DNA from 3 places in the Arthrobacter sulfonylureivorans genome. Region 1 is predicted to be linked to each of the others. Evidence: riboswitches for the same ligand, from Rfam matches in the RefSeq annotation. Region 1 holds a riboswitch; each other region holds the start of a gene.
What was found. A riboswitch is a leader RNA that binds a small molecule or an ion and turns the genes downstream of it on or off. The one in region 1 is predicted to bind S-adenosylmethionine.

Region 1 (6,481 bases):
GTGGCCGGCACCGAGGAGAGCCTGCGCCGCCTGCACACGGATCACTTGGACACGCTGCTGATCCACCGGCCGGATCCGCTGGCCCCGGCCGAAGAGATTGCCGCGGCGTTCAGCGGCCTCAGGCTCGCCGGGAAGGTCCGCCGCCTGGGTGTCTCGAACATGTCCGGCGAGCAGATGCGGTGGCTGCAGACCGCGCTGGACGAGCCACTCACGGTGAACCAACTGGAAATGAGCCTGTACCGGCGGGACTGGCTTGAATCAGGCGTGCTGGTCAACCACCCGGAAGGCGCGGCCGTCAGCTTCCCGCACGGCACCCTGGAGTACTGTGCTGCCCACGCGGTGGAGCTGCAGGCCTGGGGCTCGCTGGCGCGGGGCCGCTACAGCGGCCGGCCGGCGGAGCGTGCCGACGGCGCCGACGGCACCGCTGGCGACGGTGGTGCGGCAGCCGCGGATGGGGCGACGGCTGCTCTGGTCTCCGAATTGGCCCGGGACAAGGGCTGCACGCAGGAAGCGGTGGTGCTGGGCTGGCTGCTGCGCCATCCGGCCCAGATCCGGCCGGTCGTTGGAACCAGCAATGCGGATCGGATCAAGGCCTGCGCCCAGGCCGAGGAGATCGGCGCCGCAATGACCCGGCAGGAATGGTACGCGCTGTGGGTGGCGGCCCGAGGGCGCCCGCTGCCCTAAACGAACGCTGCCCTAGACGAACGCGGGCTGTACCAGCCGGCGGAACGCGGAGTCGTGGAAGACCAGCGGATCGTGGGCGCCGTCGTGCGTGCTCAGTCCGTGTACCTCCAGCAGCACCACCTGATGGTCACCGGCCGGGAACTCCTGATGCACTGAGCAATCCAGCCACAACGCTGCGTCGTTGAGGAATAGCGCGTCCTGGTCGGTGCGGTGCAGGCTCAGCCCGGCGAAGCGGTCGCCGTTCTTGGAAGCAATCTGGCGGCAGACGCCGTCGTGCTCCGTGCCCAGCACCGAAACACCGATCCGGCCGGCGTGCCGGACCAGCGGCCAGGTCCGGGAGGTGTTCTGGACAGCGAACATCACCAGCGGCGGCTCCAGCGAAACGCCCACGGTGAAGGAGGAGGCGACGATGCCTTGCGGCTTGCCGTCGATGACGGCGCAGAGCGCTGCGATTCCGGAGGGAAAGCGCCCGAAGGCGGAGCGCAGGGTGTTCGGGGTCAAGTCGTTGTGCAGGGACATGGCCATCCTTGGGACTCAGGCGCATCCGCTGCTGCCGGAGGATACGCGTACTTGCCTGCCGACAAACCCGGCGGGCCGAATCATCACCTGGAGCACCCCGCTACGGTAGAGGGTTGCCGGCCAACTAGCCAGGGCTGTGAAGTTGGCGCTCGTGATTCATTTCCAAGGTAAGAGCGGGACGTGGCCCCGGTCAAACGCGGGTAACAGTTCGTTAAGAACTCCGTCAAGAACTCCGCGTGCCAGGCATCGGCACGGGGCTCCGCTGCCTTAGGCGTCGACCGGCTGTTCCGCGTCGCGGTGCAGCCGGAACGGATGCGCGGGATAGACGCCCAGAATCCGGATTTCGGTGGTGAAAAATTCCAGTTCCTCGAAGGCATGGACCATTGACTGGTCCTCCGGATGGCCTTCGACGTCCACCATGAACATGGTGGCCGCGAATTCGCCGCCGACCATGTAGCTCTCCAGCCGGGTCATATTGATGCCGTTGGTCGCGAAGCCGCCGAGTGCCTTGTAGAGCGCCGAGGGAACGTTCCGCACCCGGAAGACAAAGCTGGTCACCGCGGGACCGGGCAGCTCCTCGCGGCTGGGCACGGGCCGACGGTCGGCCAGCACCACGAACCGGGTGGTGTTCGTTGGATCGTCTTCCACTTTCTCGGCGAAGACTTCCAAGCCATAAAGTTCTGCGGCCATGGGGGGCGCGAGCGAGACCTTGGTCGGATCGTTCCATTCGGCTACCTCACGGGCGGAGCCGGCGGTATCACCCGCGATGACCGGCGTCAGCCCCAAGCGGCGGATCAGCTTGCGGCACTGTCCCAACGCATGGATGTGGCTGTGCACTTCACGGGCCTGTTCCACCGTGGCCCCCGGAATGCCCAGCAGACTGAAGCGGATGGGCAGGAAGAATTCCTCCACGATCTGCAGCGTGGTCCTGGGCAGCAGGGCATGGATGTCCGCCACCCGGCCGGCGATCGAGTTGTCAATGGGGATCATGGCCAGTTCGGCCTCCCCGCTTGTGACGGCGGCGAAGGCGTCTTCAAAGCTGGCGCACGGCACCGCGTCCCAGCCGGGCCGGACCGCAAGGCACGCCATATGCGAGTTCGAGCCGGGTTCACCTTGGTATGCGATTGCTGGAGCCATGGGCGAAATTATCCCACCGGGACAGCCCGGGGCATTATTCGGCGGGGTCCGGCCGCCGTCACAAAGCCGGAGTGATGGAGCGATACGCCGATACAGTGGAGGGCGTGGAAGGATCCAACCCCCGTGCCGTTGCCCTCTGGCTCGCTGCCGCCGTCGTCGCCCTCTTCGCCGTCAGTCTGACCGTGATGCCGTCCATCATGGGGCTGGACATGATGCCGCCGCTGATCGTAATGTCTGTGGTGCTGCTGATCGGCGCCGGAGCGCTGGCCGGCATGGCTATTGCAGCCAGGCGGTCCGGGAGGCGGTAGGGCCGGCCCCCGGGTCAACCAAAGGGCTGGCCAATAGTGCTGGCTTCGGGGTCGTCCGCAGGACCAACCAGCGGACCCTTCGGCAACAGCCGGCGCGCTCCCGGGCCGTTTTGCCCCAGCCGGTCGGCCGGATTGTTGAGCGTGCAGGTTCGTAAGGAGAGGCAGCCACAGCCGATGCAGCCGGTGAGATCGTCGCGCAACCGCTGCAGTTCATCGATCCGCGCGTCCAGATGATCCCGCCATCCCGCAGACAGCCTCGCCCAGTTGGCCTTGGTGGGCGCCCTGTCCTGTGGCAGCGAGTCCAGCGCCGCCTTGATCTCCCGCAGCGGAATGCCCACCTGCTGCGAGACCCGGATGAACGCGACTCGGCGCAGCATGTGCCGCGGATAGCGCCGCTGGTTTCCGGACGTGCGACGGCTGCTGATCAGCCCTTCCCGTTCATAAAAATGAAGTGCGGAAACGGCAGCCCCGCTGCGCTCGGACAGCTCGCCGGGGGTCAGTTCCTTTAAGTTTGCCGCGGGCATGGTGATGGTCGCCCTCCATCCTCTTGACCTGAAGCCTAGTTGAGGTTGTCCACTGGGGAAATCCCGTAGTTGCGGACTGCAGACCCAAGGAGAAACTATGCACGCAATAGTCCAGCGCGAATTCGGCGGCCCCGAGGTTTTGGTCTACGAGGAGCTTCCGGATCTTGCTCCCCATGCCGGTGAGGTGCGCATTGCCGTCAGCGCCAGCGGTGTGCACTTGCTCGATACCAGCATCCGCAGCGGCACCAACTTCGGTGCGATGCCCCGGCCGGAGCTGCCGATGGTCCCGGGCCGGGAAGTGGCCGGTGTGGTGGACCGGGTGGGGCCAGGGGTGGACGCGCAGTGGCTGGGCAAGCGGGTGGCCGTTCATCTGGGCATGGCCAGCGGCGGCTACGCTGACCAGGCGCTGGCGGCAGTGGACTCCCTGCATGAGCTGACCGCGGGCCTGGGCTTTGACGCCGCGGTCGCTGCGATCGGCACCGGCCGGACCGCCGCCGGCATTCTCGACCAGCTCACGCTGAGCGCCGAGGACACTGTACTGATTCCGTCGGCCGCCGGCGGGCTGGGCATCCTGTTGGTTCAAGCGGCGCGGAACGCCGGGGCCACCGTGATCGGACTTGCCGGCGGGCCGGCGAAGGCGGCCCATGCGCTGAAGGCGGGCGCCGGCGTCGTTATTGATTACCGTGTCCGGGGCTGGCAGCAGCAACTGCGGAAACTCGGCCGCCCCACCGTGGTGTACGACGGCGTGGGCGGAGAGGTGGGGCGGATCGCCTTTGAGCTGCTGGCCGATGGCGGAACCCAACTGGTGTTCGGCTGGTCGTCGGGTGAGGAAAACACGTACCGGCACGAGGGGAAGACGGCGGTCACGGTGTTGGGGCCGGCCCTCACAGCGCGCGTAGGAGGGCTGCGCTCGCTGGAGGCGGAAGCGCTGGAACGCGCGGCGGACGGCACACGGACCCCGCTGACGGACACCGGCTTCCCGCTGTCGCAGGCAGCCGAGGCGCACCGTGCGCTGGAGGCGAGGGAAAGCTTCGGCAAGGTGGTCCTGCTTGCCGACGGGTTAGCAGCCTAGATTCGGGAGTCAAGGCCCGCGGCGGCCCGTGCTGGTGGGCCCAGCCGGCGTGGCGGGTCCTAGTCGAGGTCGGATTCCTGGGTGATGCCGTAGGGCACGTCGTCGCTCAGTTCCACAGTGAACTGCCCGGGTCCGGTGCGGGTGACCAGAATGCCGCAATCGCCGTCGATGGCTGCGATTGATTGCAATTCTTCCACCGCAGCATTGAGGAGGTCGTGGGCCTCGGAGGCCGTCTGTGCCGTCAAAGACTTGGTAGCCAAAGTCGTGGCCATGGTTCTGCCTTTCGTGACCGGAGGCCGCCGCAGAGGAGAAAGTGCGGGATGGGTAGCTTCCGGCCGGAACGTGGTGCCATGCGGAACGGTGCATGGAGGTTTACATTCTGCCATTCCAATGGACATCAGATGAATTTTCAAGCGGCGTGCCGTGTAACTTCTTTCGCGATTCAGCAGCTCTGGCGCGGATTTGGCGGGATCGGCGGCTGAGGAGTGTGGTCAAGAATACGTAGTGGGGACCGACGTAACCGGGGCGGGTTGCCGATAGTGGGAAGCATGAGCTACCGCTACTTCCCGCCAGCTGCCGGCCTGACCGTATGGGGCATTGTCCTCTTTGTTGCTGGAGGTGCGATGAGCGGATGGATGTGGGCCTCGGCAGTCCGCGAGTCCTTCCGGGAGGCCACCAGCGTGTTCTACAGCTCGAACGCGGACGTCTACACCGGCTTTGCGGTGCTGTTCGCGATGGTTTCGATCGCCGGCTTTGTGCTGCTGACGGTAGGGATTTCGCGCGCCGTGAAGCGTGCCGACCAGCGGTACGACGGCTGGTTCCGGACGTTGCAGCTGGGGATCGCGGCCGCACCACACCCGGCGCCGCTGCCGGCGGCTCCGGTTCATGGTCACGGACGCCCTCATTCACCCGGGCCGGGAATCCCACCCACGGGAATCCCAACCACGGAAATCCCACCGATGCCGATGCGCGGGCCCTCGCAGCCCGGCCGGTAGCGGCAGCCATCGAATATTCGGCAGGCGCCCTTTTCGGCGTCGAGAAGGACGTCTGCTGAACAGCGGACCTGCCGGCCCGCACCCAGGGTGTGGGGTTCGCCCCTAAAAAGGGTTCAGCAGCCGGTGGACGAACTGCCGGGTGCGCTCTTCCTGCGGCTCGCGCAGCACCTGATCGGGGTGGCCGCGTTCCACCACCACGCCGCCGTCCATGAACACCACTTCGCTGGCCACTTCCCGGGCGAACGCCAGCTCGTGCGTCACCAGCGCCATGGTCCAGCCTTCGTCGGCCAGTTCCTTGATCACGTGCAACACATCGCCCACCAGTTCGGGGTCCAGCGCCGAGGTCGGCTCGTCGAAGAGCAGCAGCGAGGGTTTAAGCGCCAGCGCCCGGACAATGCCGACCCGCTGCTGCTGTCCGCCGGAGAGCTGGTGCGGGTACTGGTCTTCCTTGCCGGTCAGCCCCACGCGTTCCAACAGCGACATGGCCTCACGTACAGCTTCGGCCCGGGGCCGCTTCTGGACCTGGACCGGACCCTCGATGATGTTCTGCAGGACGGTCATGTGCGGAAACAGGTTGTAGTGCTGGAACACCATGGCGCTGCGGTCCCGCAGCTCGGAGATCTGCTTGCGGCCCACGGGCGAGCCGAAGTCCACGGCGGGTCCGCCTGCGAAGCCGACCCGTCCGCCGTCGGGAATCTCCAAGCCGTTCAGGCACCGCAGCACGGTGGTCTTGCCGGAGCCGGAGGGGCCGATCAGCGCCAGCACGCCTCCGGTCTGCACCGACAGGTCGATGGACGTCAGCACCTGGTTGCCGCCGAAGGACTTACGCAGACCCTCGACGGAGAGCACAGGATCGGCTGGGGCGCCGGAGGCCGACGCCGTGGGCGGAACTTCAATGGGCGACATAGCGGTCCAGCCTCTTCTCAAGTCGAGTCTGCCCGGCGGACAGGACCAGGCAGAACACCCAGTAGACCACCGCGGCCTCCATGTACAGCAGCAGGAACTCCTGGCTGAAGGCTGCGATTTCCTGGGCCACCCGGAACGCTTCGGTGACCAGAATCAGCGAGGCGAGGGACGTGTCCTTGACCAGCGAAATGAAGGTGTTGGACAGCGGCGGCACGGAGACCCGGGCCGCCTGCGGCAGGACGATGCGCCGGAGCGTGGTGGTGCGGGCCATGCCGATGGTGTGTCCGGCTTCCCACTGGCCCTTCGGCACGGACAGGATCGCCGCCCTGATCACCT
Region 2 (6,481 bases), 690 kb from region 1:
CTCGCCGAGGCTAGTGCGGTGATCTGTTTTCCGGCCGGGCGGCGCCGTTTAGCGTGCCGCGGCGATTTGGCCATGATCATGTCTCCCCAATTTGCCGGTCCGGCTCGCGGCCGGGCCCGTGTTTGATCCTCATAACAGGCGTGAGCGCGGTCCAGCGTCCAGCTCAACCGATCAGTGCGCCATGCCGTGGAGACTTCCATCGTGACCTTTGGAAAAGTTTGGGCACGTTAAATAAGCCCGCCCGGATGAGCGCCTTCCCAAGGGAAGGACTGTCATCCGGGCGGGCTTCCTGCTGTGTCGGGGCGCGTTTGTGGGACGCCGCCAACCGGGGTACTTCTAAGCGGTCAGCTGGCGCTTGGAGGAGATCACGCCGGTGTCGAAGCCGGCCAAGTGCAGGCCGCCGTGGAAGCGGGCGTGCTCGATCTTGACGCAGCGGTCCATTACCACGTTTAGGCCGGCGGCCTCGGCCTTGGCCGCGACCTCCTCGTGCCAGGAGCCCAGCTGCAGCCAGATGGTCTTGGCGCCGACGGCCAGCGTCTCCTCCAGCACGGTGGGCAGGTCGTCGTGCTTGCGGAACACGTCCACCAGGTCCGGGACCTCGGGCAGGTCCGCCAGCGACTTGTAGACCGGCTGGCCCAAGATCTCTTTGGCCACTGGATTCACAAAGTAGACCTTGTACGGCGAGCTGGACAGCAGATATGTGGCCACGAAGTAGCTGGCGCGGCTGGGCTTGTCCGAGGCACCGACGATGGCGATGGACTTGGTGTTGCGCAGAATGTTCAACCGTTCCGGGGCGGAGGGTCCCACCCACGCGCGTTCTGCTGTGGCGGTCACTTGGCGGCTCCTTCTTCGGCTTCGATCAGTTCTTCCACTGACTCGACAACACGGGTTCCCGGCTCCGTCCGCGCGGCGCGCGCGGCCGGGATGGTGCACGCCTCGCCCGCGTAGGTGGGCGAGGCGAACTCGGAGGTGTCGAAAGTGTCGTCCTCATGGTCACGGCTCGGGCCGTGCTCGGCGCCGGCCTGCTGCGAGAGCGCGAGGGCCTGGTCCAGGTCCCAGAGGATATCGTCCACGTCTTCCAGCCCCACGGAGATGCGGATCAGGTCTTCGGGCACGCCGGCGGCCACCAACTGGTCGGCGGTGAGCTGCTGGTGCGTGGTCGATCCCGGGTGCAGTACCAGGGTACGGGCGTCGCCAATGTTGGCCAGGTGGCTGGCTAGCTGCAGCGATTCGATGAACTTCTGGCCCGCCACCCGGCCGCCCTTGACGCCGAAACTGAACACCGAGCCCACGCCCTTGGGCAGGTAATGCCGGCCACGCTCGTAGTGCGGGTGCGCCGGCAGGCCGGCGTAGCTGACCCACGAGACGCGCTCGTCGGCCTCCAGCCACTCGGCCACCTTGCGGGCGTTGGCCAGGTGCTCGTCCATCCGCTGCGCCAGCGTTTCCACGCCCTGCAGCAGCTGGAACGCGGACTGCGCGGACAGCGACGGCCCGATGTCGCGCAGTTGCTCGGAGCGCAGCTTGGTGAGGAAGCCGTACTCGCCGAAGTTGCCCCACCAGGACACATTGCCGTAGCTGGCCACCGGCTCGGTCATCTGCGGGAACTTGCCATTGCCCCAGTTGAAACGCCCGGATTCGACGACGACGCCGCCCAGCGTGGTGCCGTGCCCGCCCAGGAACTTGGTGGCGGAGTGGATCACAATGTCCGCGCCGTGCTCGATCGGCCGGATCAGGTAGGGAGTGCTCAAGGTGGCGTCCACCACCAGAGGGAGGCCGGCGTCGTGCGCCACCGCGGCAAGGCCTGCCAGATCGGCGATGTCGCCGGACGGATTGGCCACGATCTCGGTGTAGACCGCCTTGGTGTTCTCGCGGATGGCCGCGGCGAAGTCGGCCGGGTCGGTGGAGTCAACGAACGTGGTCTCCACGCCGAACCGGCGCAGCGTCACGTCCAGCTGGGTGATGGTGCCGCCGTAGAGCTTGGACGAGGCCACAATGTGGTCGCCCGCGCCGGCCAACGCCGCGAAGGTGATGAACTCGGCGGCCATGCCCGACGACGTGGCCACCGCGCCGATGCCGCCCTCAAGCGAGGCAATGCGCTCCTCGAACGCGGCCACCGTGGGGTTGCCGATGCGGGAGTAGATGTTGCCGTACTTCTGCAGCGCGAAAAGGTTCGCGGCGTCGTCGGTGTCCTTGAACACGAACGACGTGCTCTGGTAGATCGGCACGGCCCGCGCGCCGTGCTCGGCGTCGGGCGTGCCGCCGGCGTGCAGGGCACGGGTGCGGAAACCGAATGTGCGTTCAGCCATCAGGCAGCTCCTTAAAAACTTAGGTTCCCGAGGCAATGACGGTCCTGGCGGCGCGCCCGGATGCGGGGGCGCCATCCGGATCAAAGATTGCTTGCGCTCTCTCCATCGCTTCTGGCGGTAGCACCTTTCCGGTTGGCCGGATGGTTGCTGCGGTGTCAAAGAGCCAGATCTCTCAACCGCTCGGGATGGTCCCGTCCATTCTCGCAACTTCCGCCGTAGCCGCCAAAATTGTTGAGCCGCGTTGCGTCTTGCCTTGAATTCCCAGTACGACGGCGGTGCTTGCCGCAGGTGGGCCCGGAACCCACACCTGCTGCCTGGTTCGCAGAAACCCACCGGTCCGGGTGGGTTAGCAGACTCCCCGGCACAGGTCCGGGTGGGTTCGCAGACTTCCCGGCACAGGTCCGGGTGGGTTCGCAGACTTCCCGGCACAGGTCCGGGTGGGTTCGCAGACTTCCCGGCACAGGTCCGGGTGGGTTCGCAGACTTCCCGGCACGGGCCAGGGTGGTGCGCAGACTCCCGACAGGCCCGGGCGGTTCCCGTAGATTGGGTGCATGGCTGAGCTCACGGCGCTGCAGCGCCTCGCACGGGAACACGGCGTCGGCACTACTTTCCGCGGTTGGGACGGCATTGAGCAAGCGGTCGGCCCGGCAACGCTGGTTGCTGTCCTCACCGCGCTGGGTGTCCCCTGCGAGACCGACGACGATGTCACCGTCTCCCTCCGGGCCGCGGAACTCGCGCCGTTGCAGCGCACGCTGCCGCCCGCCGTCGTCGTCCGCCAAGGAGACGCCGCTGAGGTGCCGGTAAATGTGAGCCCGGGCGCCCGCCCCCGGGTGCAGATCGTATTGGAGGACGGGTCGCGCCGCGACGTCGAGGTGGTGGTCGGCGGGCCGCATGAGGCAGTGGGCGTTCCGCGTGATCGCCTGGCCGCGGTGGTGCCGGCCGACCTCCCGCTGGGCTGGCACACACTCGAGGTGACCGAGGCCGGAGCCGACCAGGCTCCAACCGGCCAGGCCGGAGCCGGCCAGACCGCAACCGACCGGCCCCGAACCGGGCGTCTCACCAGCCATTCCCCGGCGACGCCCGGCAGCCATCCCCCGGCGACGCCCGGCAGCCAGGCGCAGTGCGCGCTGGTGGTCACCCCGCAACGGCTCACCACCGCCGATCGGCTTGACCGAAGCTGGGGCCTGATGGCGCAGCTGTACTCGGTGCGCTCGCGGTCGTCCTGGGGCATCGGCGATCTTGACGACCTGGCCGTGCTGGCCGAAACGGCTGCCGCCAAGGGCGCCGGGTTCGTCCTGATCAACCCGCTGCACGCGGCACAGCCCAAGCCGCCGGTGGAGCCCTCGCCCTACCTGCCCGCAACGCGCCGCTTCGTCAACCCGATCTACCTGCGGGTCGAGGACGTGCCTGAAGCCCGTGACATCCCGCTGCGGAACGATTTCCACAACGCGAACCTCGACGCCGGCATCCTGGACCGTGATCCCGTTTTCGCGGCCAAACTACAGGCGCTGGAGGCGGTCTTCGCGGTACCTCGGTCCGCGGAACGGCAGCAGCAGTTCGACGCCTTCCGTGCTCAAGAAGGCGAGGGGCTGGAGCGTTTTGCCCTGTGGTGTGCGCTCGCCGAAACCCTTCCGCCCGGCGCTCCCGAGTGGTCGGATCCGGAGTTCATCGAATCGCAGCGCAGTGCGCTCAAGGACCGGGTCGAGTTTCACGAGTGGCTGCAGTGGCTGTGCGACGAGCAGCTTGAGGCCGCGCAGCGCCGCGCCCTCGATGCGGGAATGAACCTCGGGATAGTGCATGACCTCGCGGTCGGCGTCCATCCTGCCGGCGCCGATGCCTGGAGTTTGCAGGAGGTGCTGGCCGCCGACATCTCGGTGGGCGCGCCGCCGGACATGTTCAACCAGCAGGGCCAGAACTGGTCCCAGCCCCCGTGGCATCCCGAACGCCTCGCCGAGTCCGGCTATGCCGCCTACCGGGACATGCTGCGGACCATCTTGCGCCACGCCGGCGGCATCCGGGTGGACCACATCCTCGGGCTGTTCCGGCTCTGGTGGATCCCCGTCGGTGGCCCGCCCGGCGAAGGCGCCTACGTGTACTACGACCACGAGGCCCTGATCGGCATCCTCGCCCTAGAAGCCGAACGGGCCGGCGTCGTGGTGATCGGCGAGGACCTCGGGGTCTTCGAGCCCGGTGTGCAGGACTATCTGGCCGAGCGCGGCATCCTGGGCACCTCCATCCTGTGGTTCGAGTACGACGGCGCCACGCCCCGGCCGCCGGAGAGCTACCGCCGCTCCTGCCTCACCAGCGTCACCACCCACGACCTTCCGCCCACCGCCGGGTACCTTGCCGGCGAGCATGTGGACCTGCGCGACTCGCTGGGCCTGCTGAACCGGCCGGTGGAGGAGGAGCGCACCCTGGATCAGGCAGCCCAGGAGTCGGTGCTTTCCCTGGTGCGTTCGCGGGTTCCGGCTGCTTCACAGCACGACGGCGGCGCCGGCACCTCCGGCGAGCAGCGGACCGTGGAGGCGTTGCACGCGTTCATCGCCCAGACCCCGTCGGTGCTGCTGGGCGTTGCCCTGACGGACGCCGTGGGGGAGCGGCGGACGCAGAACCAGCCGGGCACCGCGGACGAATACCCCAACTGGCGGATCCCGCTGGCCGGCCCGGACGGGGAAGCCTTCCTGCTTGAGGACCTGGCCGCCAACGAGCGGTTCGACTCGCTGGTGCGTGCGTTGCGGGAGCGGTAGACGGTCCCAGACGGGCAGCGCGGCAGTGGGTGCCGGACGCGTCTCCTACCGCGCGTTGTCCCCTTGAACCCCGCGCGTCGTCACAACCGGGCCAGCAGTGCCTCACCGGTTTCGGCACGCCGGAGCGACGCTGCTGAACGTGACCGGTTGTCCATGTTCAGCGGGAACTGTCCATGTCTTGGAACGGCGTCTGGCGCTGACTAGGACAAACGCAAAAGCTTCCCGCAAAACATGGACAGGCCGGGATCGTGGCCGGCGTCGTCACAGCCGGGCCAGCAGCGCCTCCCCGGTTTCGGCCCGCCGGTAGAACACCTCGCGGCCGGAACGCATGGTGGCCGCCAAACCGCTTTCGGACATCACCTTCAGATGCTCGTTGACCGTCCCGGCGGCGAGGTCCAAGCAGCGGGCGAGCTGCGTCGTCGTCATTGGCACGTCGAGTTGCGCCAGGATCTGCGCCCGGGTCTTGCCGAGCAGTCGGGCCACCGGGCTGTGCGTCGCCTCGCGGCTGGCTTCCCAGAGCCGGCCGACTCCGCGCGGTGCGTAGGTGAGCGTGGGCACGAACGGCCGGACGTTGAGCACCAACGTGTTGGGCCAAACGAATGCGTTCGGCACCAGCAGCAGCCCGCCGCCGGGCTCGGGAACGTCGTCGGCCTCGCAGCCGCGCATGATTTCCAGGCCGGTGGGCGTGGGGCGCACGCTGGGGTGCAGGCTCTTGAAGACCTCGAGGATGCCATCGCGCGACAGTTGGGCCAGGCGGCTGTCGATATCCGCCAGCAGAAGGGAGCGCAGGCGCGGCCACACGGGTTCGATGGCGGTGCTCCAGTACCACTCGAGGGCGGCGGTAATGCGCGGGATGCCGGCGTCGAAGTCCTCCGCGAGCCGCTGCAGTTCCTCGCGGGCGTAGTCGGCCGGACTCTGGCTGAGCAGGTGGGTGACGTCGCGCTGCCACACCCCGGGCGGCACACCGGCGACGGCGGCAAGGCCCTCGGCGAACGTGCCTTGGTACTTCGGCGTTGGGGTGATGGAGTCAGCCAGGAAGCCTTTCGGCGGAACCAGCGCGGTGAGCAGGCGCAGGTGGTCGCGGGCTTGCGGGTCGGCCGACTCGGCGATGCGGCGCTTGGTGGCCTCGATCCATGGGCGGTGGATGGGCGTGCCCACCTGCAGGGCGCGAAGGCTGGCGACAGTTTCGCCCAGCGGCGCCGCCTCGAACCGGACCTTGGTCAGGTCCTCGCTGCTGAGCGTAATGTGCATGGGAACAGCGTAAGGTCGCCCGCCGCGCCGGTCGAGGATTCGGGGTGGACCGAATCGTGGGCACGATCGGAGCGTGGAGACCGGAGCGCGATTTTGAGTGCCGGCTGCCTAGCTGCGGGCGGCTGACCCAACCGCCATGGAGGGGGCCCAGCCCGGATCCCGCGGCGGCAGCCGTGG
Region 3 (6,481 bases), 1.4 Mb from region 1:
CGAGCATGAGCTCGGGCTGATCGACACGAGGCATGCTCCGGCGGGACACGGCATCGATCCGGGCGGCGCCATCCTCTACTGGCACGTGGACGATGTGCAGACCGTTCGCCGTCGGCTGCTCGAGAAGGGCGCCACGGAACTGGAGCCGGTCACCGAAGCTGAACCGGTCCCCAAAAGTTGGACCAACTAATGAGCCTAAGCCGCGAGGGCCTGAGCACGGTATTGCACCGGGCTCAGGCCCTTGAGCTTTGTTGAGATCCTTTCGGTGTTGTACCAGCGGATGTAGTCGTGCAGTGCTGTTTCCAGCGCGTTGGTGTTGAGGAATCGGACGTGGTTGAAGAGTTCTTCCTTGAGGTGGCCGAAGAAGTTCTCCATTACGGCGTTGTCGTAGCAGTTGCCTTTGCGGGACATTGATTGAATCGCGCCGGCGCCCTTCAGGAGATCGCGCCACGAGACATGCTGGTACTGGAAACCCTGGTCTGAATGCACCATTGGTTTCTGCCCGCCCTCGAGCGTCATCAACGCCATTCGCAGCGAGGCGTTGGTGAGGGCAAGGTTCGGTGACATGCCGATGGTGTAGGAGATGATCTGGCGGTCGAAGAGGTCCATGACCGGTGAGAGGTAGAGCTTCCGGTCGCCGACGCTGAACTCGGTCACGTCAGTAACCCATTTCTCGTTCGGGGTTTCGGAGTCGAATTCCCGGTTCAGCAGGTTCGGGGCAACAGAGCCCTGCTCGCCTTGATAGGAGTTGTAGCGCTTCTTGCGCCGGACTTTGCAGACCAGCCCGAGGCCACGCATTAGCTTCAGCACGGTCTTCTTCGCGATCGTCCACCCTTGTTTGAGTAATTCTGTATGGATGCGGCGGTGTCCGTACCTGCGGTGGTTGTCCTTGAAGACCTTGGTGATAGCGGTTTTGAGGGAGGCTTGCGGATCGGGAGTCTGCAGGCGGGCCTGGTGATAGAAGAACGTTGCGCGGGCCAGCCCGGCCACGTCCAGGAGCACGTTGAGGCGGTGTTCGGCCTTGAGGGCGATGACGGCGCGGACCTTTAGCGCCGTTCCTCGTCCCTAAAGGCCTGCACTTTTCCCAGGAAAGCGACTTCTGCCCGTAGGCGCTCGTTCTCACGGCGCAACCGCTGCAACTCGGACTCTGGCTGCGCCCCTGTCTCGGGAGGTGACTTAGGTCGTCCCTTTGGTTTCGGGCGCAGGCCGTCTTCACCGTCATTTCGGTAGTATCGAGCCCACTTTTTGATCAGATCCGGAGAGGACAGCTCAAACTCCTTTGCGAGAGCAACCTTGCCCTCTCCCGCCAGATACCGCTGCACGACGGCGAGCTTGAACTCAAACGAAAACCGCCGCTTGGTTGACTTGGTCACTAGTGTCGAACCTCCGCGCACTCTCCACCGCTGATGTAGCCGGCTGACAGCTTTTGCCCGGACCCCTAGCTTTGTTGCCACGGACTTAGCACCCCAACCGGTCTCGAACAACGCTACCGCGGCTTCGCGCTGTTCCTCAGATAACGAACTGCTGTCTTGCATAAAACTGCTCCCCGAGAGTCAGAACTAATTTCTCAGTCCAACTTTCGGGGAGCAGTTCAGAGCGGGGGCACGGCTTCATCACGGCCTCGGTAGTCGACCCGTTCGGCAACGTGCTGGGCATCATGCAGAACCCGCACTACCTGGAAATCCTGCAATCCGGCCCGGCGTCCTGACCACGCCGCGTCAACTGCCGGCCGCCGCCGCTGCGCAGGCGAGCCATACCTCGCAATTTTGTCAGAGACGGCACATAGGCTGAAAGCAGCTTCACGAGACGCGCGCCCGCCCTCCGGCAAGGAGGGCAATGCTCCGACATGGCCGCACACCAACCCCAACCTCACGGGTGGTTCGGATGAAGAAGCGGCCTGTCCCCAACCGGAACAGGCAAGAGCGTCCGCGGTGGCGGACCGTTGAAAGGAACTGGCATGGCCAACTACCCAAACCGAGCCAACGATGAGCCCCAGACTAGGACGGAACCGTGCTCGTGGTTCGGCCCGGGACACAACGTCCATTGGATCCAGGCCCGGAAAGCACTCCACGACGATGTTGGAGTTCCGGTCGCCGTTCATCTGGAGGCAGAAGGAACGGTCCGTCTGGACGACGCGGGCCAGGAGCGGTGTTACTGGCACCATGACACGGCGGGCCTCGCCGAGGCCTTGGCCCTCCCCTGCGGCGACATCACCTGGTACGCGCGGTTTAGTGTGCTGACGATCGAGACGATCGTGGACCGACGCCTTTTCAACCTAGGACCGGTTGGCAAGGCAGTGGAGTGCCGGGCTTAGACCGGACACGCCGGCGCTAAGGTGTGGCCTGACAACGCTTCCGCGCCTGCTCGGGCGCGGAAGCATTGTCAGCTGCCGGCCGCTTCCAAGTTGGCGAGATAGCCGGCGAAACCGCCCGGAGTCCGGCCCTGCAGCCGGCCCGAGGTGGTGACCTGCAGGTGCGCCGCCGGCAGCACCAGGCCGCCGAGCGTCCGGATGGCCTCGACCAGCCGGACGTCCTCATGTTCTGCGAGCGCAGGGAAGCCGCCGGCAGCCAGGTACATAGACGCCCGGACACCGAGGTTGGCGCCGTGCACCCTGGTACTCGGTTCCTGTCCGGCGTAGTTGTCGCGCCAGGCACGCAGTAGCCCGGGCGCAAGGGAGGAGGTCTCGGGTTCCACCGTCCCTGCCACAGCGTCCGCTCCGGCGTTGGCCAGCAGCGCAAAGGAAGTCAGCCAGTCTTCCGGCACTAAGGTGTCCGCGTCAGTGCAGGCAAGCCAGGTCTCCTCGGCTGCGGCATTGCGGCCATCGGCCTCCAGCGCGGCGCAGACTCCGGCTGCCCGCGCGGCACCGACGGAGCCGAAGTCGCCCGCCAGCACGGCGATCCGCCCATCCGCCCGGGCCGCATGCCGGGCGATCTTGGCGGACTGGTCGGTACACCGGTCCAGCACTACCACCAGCTTCACGCCGCACTCCGGCCGCGCGGCTCGGAGCACGTCCATGGCCCGCCGCAGCCGGCGCAGGCATTTTCCCAGCAGTTGCTCCTCGTTATGCACCGGAACAACGACGGCGATGCGCCGCAGCGTGGGGGCCGAGTCCCGGCCCCCGGCGGCAGAGTCTGCGGGTATGACCCCGGTGGGGCCGGCCACGGGCGCGGCGGTCACTGCGCGCGCTCCGGCGCTTGGAGCACTTCCAGCAGGAAGTCCCGTTCGCGGTGCAGGGCGACGACGTCCCAGCCGGTGGCCTCCTTCGCGATCGCGTGGACCTGTTCGCCGTCCAGTTCCCAGCCATCGATCGGATGCAGCCAGTGGCACAGCAGCAGGTGGCCTCCGGGGTTCAGGGTCTCCTGCACCTTCCGAAGCAGCTCCCGCAGCTCCGTTTCTTTCAGGAAATAGCCGATTTCCGAGATGGCCACCAAGTCCAGGCCATCAGCGGCGGAGCTTGGCCAGCCGGCGGGCAACTGCGCCTGCACCAGCTCTACGTTCTTATACTCCGCCAGCCGGCGGCGTGCCTGGTCCAGTGCAACGCCGCTGGCGTCCACCGCCATCAGCCGATCGCAGCGTGCGGCGAGCTCGGCGGTCAGCACGCCGATGGAGCAGCCAACCTCCAAGGCGTTGCCGTACCGTTCGGCGGGAAGGGCCGCCAGAGTGACGGCCCGCTTCCGGCGTTCATACCAACTGGACAAGTAGTTCCACGGGTCCGGGTCGCCGCGGTACAGCCGGTCAAAGATATGCTCGGCGTGCTCCGAGCCGGCGGGTCCAGCCGGGGTCCACTCGAAAACTTCGACACCGCGGTCAAAGTGTTCCTGGAATGCCTCGCTGAGCAGCACCTCGTCGCCGGCCGCCGGAGACAACGGCTGCGTCTGCGAGGCGTGGGCGGCCAGGGCCAGCTGTTTCGCCGCCGCGTCCTGCGCAGACAGCGGTAGAGCCTTCCAGTTGGTCCAGCTGGTCTGGGCCTCCGGATCGGCCCAGTGCCAGTACCAGATCGGGAACTCCAGCAGGTCCGCTCGGTGGGCCGTTGCCGACCGGGCCGCCGCACGACCCACCGCTTCATGGTCCGGGTGGCCGTCCTGACGGTAGGGCGCAGCAACGACCGCGTGCGCATGGCCCTCCAGGGCTTTGGCGAAGGCCGCATCCAGGGCGTCGGCGTGCTGGCCGACCATCCCATCGGGGATGCCCAGGAACTGCCATTCCAGCCGGCCGGCGGATGCCCCGAGGCCCGACCGGGCTTGGGCTTCGGCCTGGGCCTGTGCTTGGGCCTGGTCCTGAGTCTGGGCTTGGGCTTGGGCCTGGGCGGAGGTTTCCAAGGCCTGCATCGCGGCACGGAATTCCGCCAGCCGCAGCCTGCGCAGGTCTGCGGCAGAGTACGTTGGCGAATCCGGATGAGAGGCTTCGCCGGCAGTACAGAGCAGCACCGTGACATCCGCTCCCCGGGCCAGCGAGGAGTGGATCAGCCCTGCGGCACCGAGTGACTCGTCGTCGGGATGCGCCGCGGCCACCACCAGCCGGCAGCCGCGCCCCGGGACGACGCCCTCGGCCAGCGCAGGCAGCCGGTCGATCCCGGCCGCCTGCCAATCGGCTTCGGGGGTTCCGGCCTCGATGTGGGAGAAGGTCACCACGCCGGCTCCGGCTGTTCCAGGACCATGGCGCCGAGCGCCGCGTCGTCGCGGGCTGCATGGTGCTGGCGGAGGTAGATGCTGAGGTCAGCCGCCCGCCGGGCGTGCTGCTCGTCCCACACCATGGGTGCCGGGCCCAGCGCGTGGCCGCAAATCTCCAGGATCCGTGAGCAGATCGCCGCGATCTGGCCACGGACGCGGTGTGCTTGGACCGCACCGGCGGCGCCGTCGTCCACCGCGGCGGCCGCGGCGGCCAGCACGTCGGCACCGGCCGCCAACAAGCGGTCCGCTTCGCCCAGCCAGGCCAACGCCAACTGATCAGGGGTCCGCGAGGTCGCGGCTGCCCGGAGGGTACGGAAGAGCCCAACGGCCCCGCCGAACCAGCACGCGGCGACGCCGATCCCGCCCCAGGCAAAACCCGGGCGGTGCAGATACCAATCGGTTCCACCGACCGGGGTGGCACCTGCCTGCTGGAAGGACACCGGGCCGCTGGGAACGGCGGCCAGGCCGCGGCTGATCCACTCGGCGGGTTCAACGGTGACCGCCGGCTGCGTCAGGTCCACCGCGAACGCCCGGCGTCCGCCGTCAACATGGGCCGTGACCACCGCATGGTCCAGTTGCGCTGCTAAGGAGCACCACGGCTTGGTGCCCGACAAAAGCCAGGCATCGCCGTCGTTGCTGGGCTTGGCGTCCAACCGGGTGCCCGACGATTCCGCCGCAAACACACCCCACGTTATTCCCGCGGGAAGCTCCACCCCGGCCTGCGCCAGGATGGCTGCCGCATCCAGATGCGGCTCTACCGCGCGGGCGGCGGTCAGGTCCTCGGCGGCCAACGCGGCGAGGAACTCCCACAGGGCCAAGGTGTTGCCGGTTCCGGGCAAAGGCGCAGGGTCCGGCGCGGCACGGAGGATCGGGAGCAGCGGCAGCGGATCACCCGCGCACCGAGAAGCTTGTGCCAACAAGGGCCCGGCAGCGCCCCACTCGAGCTGGAGCTGCTGCCGGACCCTGAAGGCGCCGTTATGTTTCACAGCGTGCGGCCGGCTACTTGGTCTTCTTGGCCGCGCCCTTTTCCGTCTTCTCGCCGCCGCTGGCCAGTTCGCCGGCGCTGTTCTCCAGATGCGCGCGCATGAACCACTGGAAGAGTTCCAGCTCGGCGGTCTGGCCGATCAGCAGGTCCTCGGTGATCGGGTCGATCTCGCCGATGGTCTCGATGGCCTTGCGGTGGTTGCCGACCACCCCGTTGTAGACCACGTCCAGCGCGGCGAGATGCTCGGCGGTGCCGGCACGGTGAATGTCGTAGTCGTCCCAGCTGCGTTCCTTGACCAGGGCACCGGGCAGCCCGTTCGGGGAGACGCCCAGGGTGGCAATGCGCTCGGCGACGGCGTCAATCATTGCGCGGACCTTTTCGATCTGCGGATCGAGCATTTCGTGGACCCCGATGAAGTCCCGGCCCACCACGTTCCAGTGGGCGTGCTTGAGCGTGAGCTGCAGGTCATTGAGCGCATGGAGACGCTGCTGCAGGATCTTTGCGACCTTCCGGCCTTCTTCCAGCTTGAGGCCGGGAACTGTGTAGCTTGCCTTAGATCCGGTCGTTTCCGCCATGAGAAACCTCCTTGCTCGGCGATGCCGCTTGTCGGCATCCTGCTGTTTTCCAACCTAGCGGCGAACCCCTGAAACGTCCCGTCGCACGACGCTGCGTCAGCCAAGGGCGAAATTCAGTAGGCTTACTAATCGCGGGGGCCGGTACCGGCTACCACCCGGATGACCACCGCCGTGATCAGCACGACTGCCGCACAGATGCCGGCGGCGATGGCGGTGCCTTGATCGACCAATCCACCGTCGACGCGCCCGAC

Region 2: it holds a riboswitch for S-adenosylmethionine, as region 1 does, so the genes downstream of both, MNQ99_RS18125 (O-acetylhomoserine aminocarboxypropyltransferase/cysteine synthase family protein) here and MNQ99_RS03195 (flavin reductase family protein) in region 1, are expected to answer to the same signal.
Region 3: it holds a riboswitch for S-adenosylmethionine, as region 1 does, so the genes downstream of both, MNQ99_RS15055 (hypothetical protein) here and MNQ99_RS03195 (flavin reductase family protein) in region 1, are expected to answer to the same signal.

The regions. Positions count from the first base shown of each region.
Region 1 is NZ_CP093326.1:657,249-663,729, forward strand. It holds gene MNQ99_RS03190 (aldo/keto reductase) at 1-684, shown strand, start outside; gene MNQ99_RS03195 (flavin reductase family protein) at 697-1,203, opposite strand; SAM riboswitch class IV at 1,246-1,360, opposite strand; gene MNQ99_RS03200 (prephenate dehydratase) at 1,471-2,340, opposite strand; gene MNQ99_RS03205 (hypothetical protein) at 2,445-2,648, shown strand; gene soxR (redox-sensitive transcriptional activator SoxR) at 2,663-3,172, opposite strand; gene MNQ99_RS03215 (zinc-binding dehydrogenase) at 3,270-4,244, shown strand; gene MNQ99_RS03220 (hypothetical protein) at 4,304-4,516, opposite strand; gene MNQ99_RS03225 (hypothetical protein) at 4,793-5,239, shown strand; gene MNQ99_RS03230 (amino acid ABC transporter ATP-binding protein) at 5,342-6,145, opposite strand; gene MNQ99_RS03235 (amino acid ABC transporter permease) at 6,132-6,481, opposite strand, start outside.
Region 2 is NZ_CP093326.1:3,940,275-3,946,755, reverse strand. It holds gene MNQ99_RS18135 (peroxidase family protein) at 1-74, opposite strand, end outside; gene MNQ99_RS18130 (CoA-binding protein) at 337-834, opposite strand; gene MNQ99_RS18125 (O-acetylhomoserine aminocarboxypropyltransferase/cysteine synthase family protein) at 831-2,306, opposite strand; SAM riboswitch class I at 2,406-2,498, opposite strand; gene malQ (4-alpha-glucanotransferase) at 2,858-5,053, shown strand; gene MNQ99_RS18115 (ArsR/SmtB family transcription factor) at 5,315-6,304, opposite strand.
Region 3 is NZ_CP093326.1:3,262,262-3,268,742, forward strand. It holds gene MNQ99_RS15040 (VOC family protein) at 1-190, shown strand, start outside; gene MNQ99_RS15045 (IS3 family transposase) at 196-1,002, opposite strand; gene MNQ99_RS15050 (helix-turn-helix domain-containing protein) at 1,047-1,373, opposite strand; SAM riboswitch class IV at 1,798-1,929, shown strand; gene MNQ99_RS15055 (hypothetical protein) at 1,958-2,314, shown strand; gene MNQ99_RS15060 (glycosyltransferase family 2 protein) at 2,383-3,177, opposite strand; gene MNQ99_RS15065 (PIG-L family deacetylase) at 3,174-4,628, opposite strand; gene MNQ99_RS15070 (acyl-CoA dehydrogenase family protein) at 4,625-5,509, opposite strand; gene MNQ99_RS15075 (Dps family protein) at 5,670-6,230, opposite strand; gene MNQ99_RS15080 (tryptophan-rich sensory protein) at 6,356-6,481, opposite strand, start outside.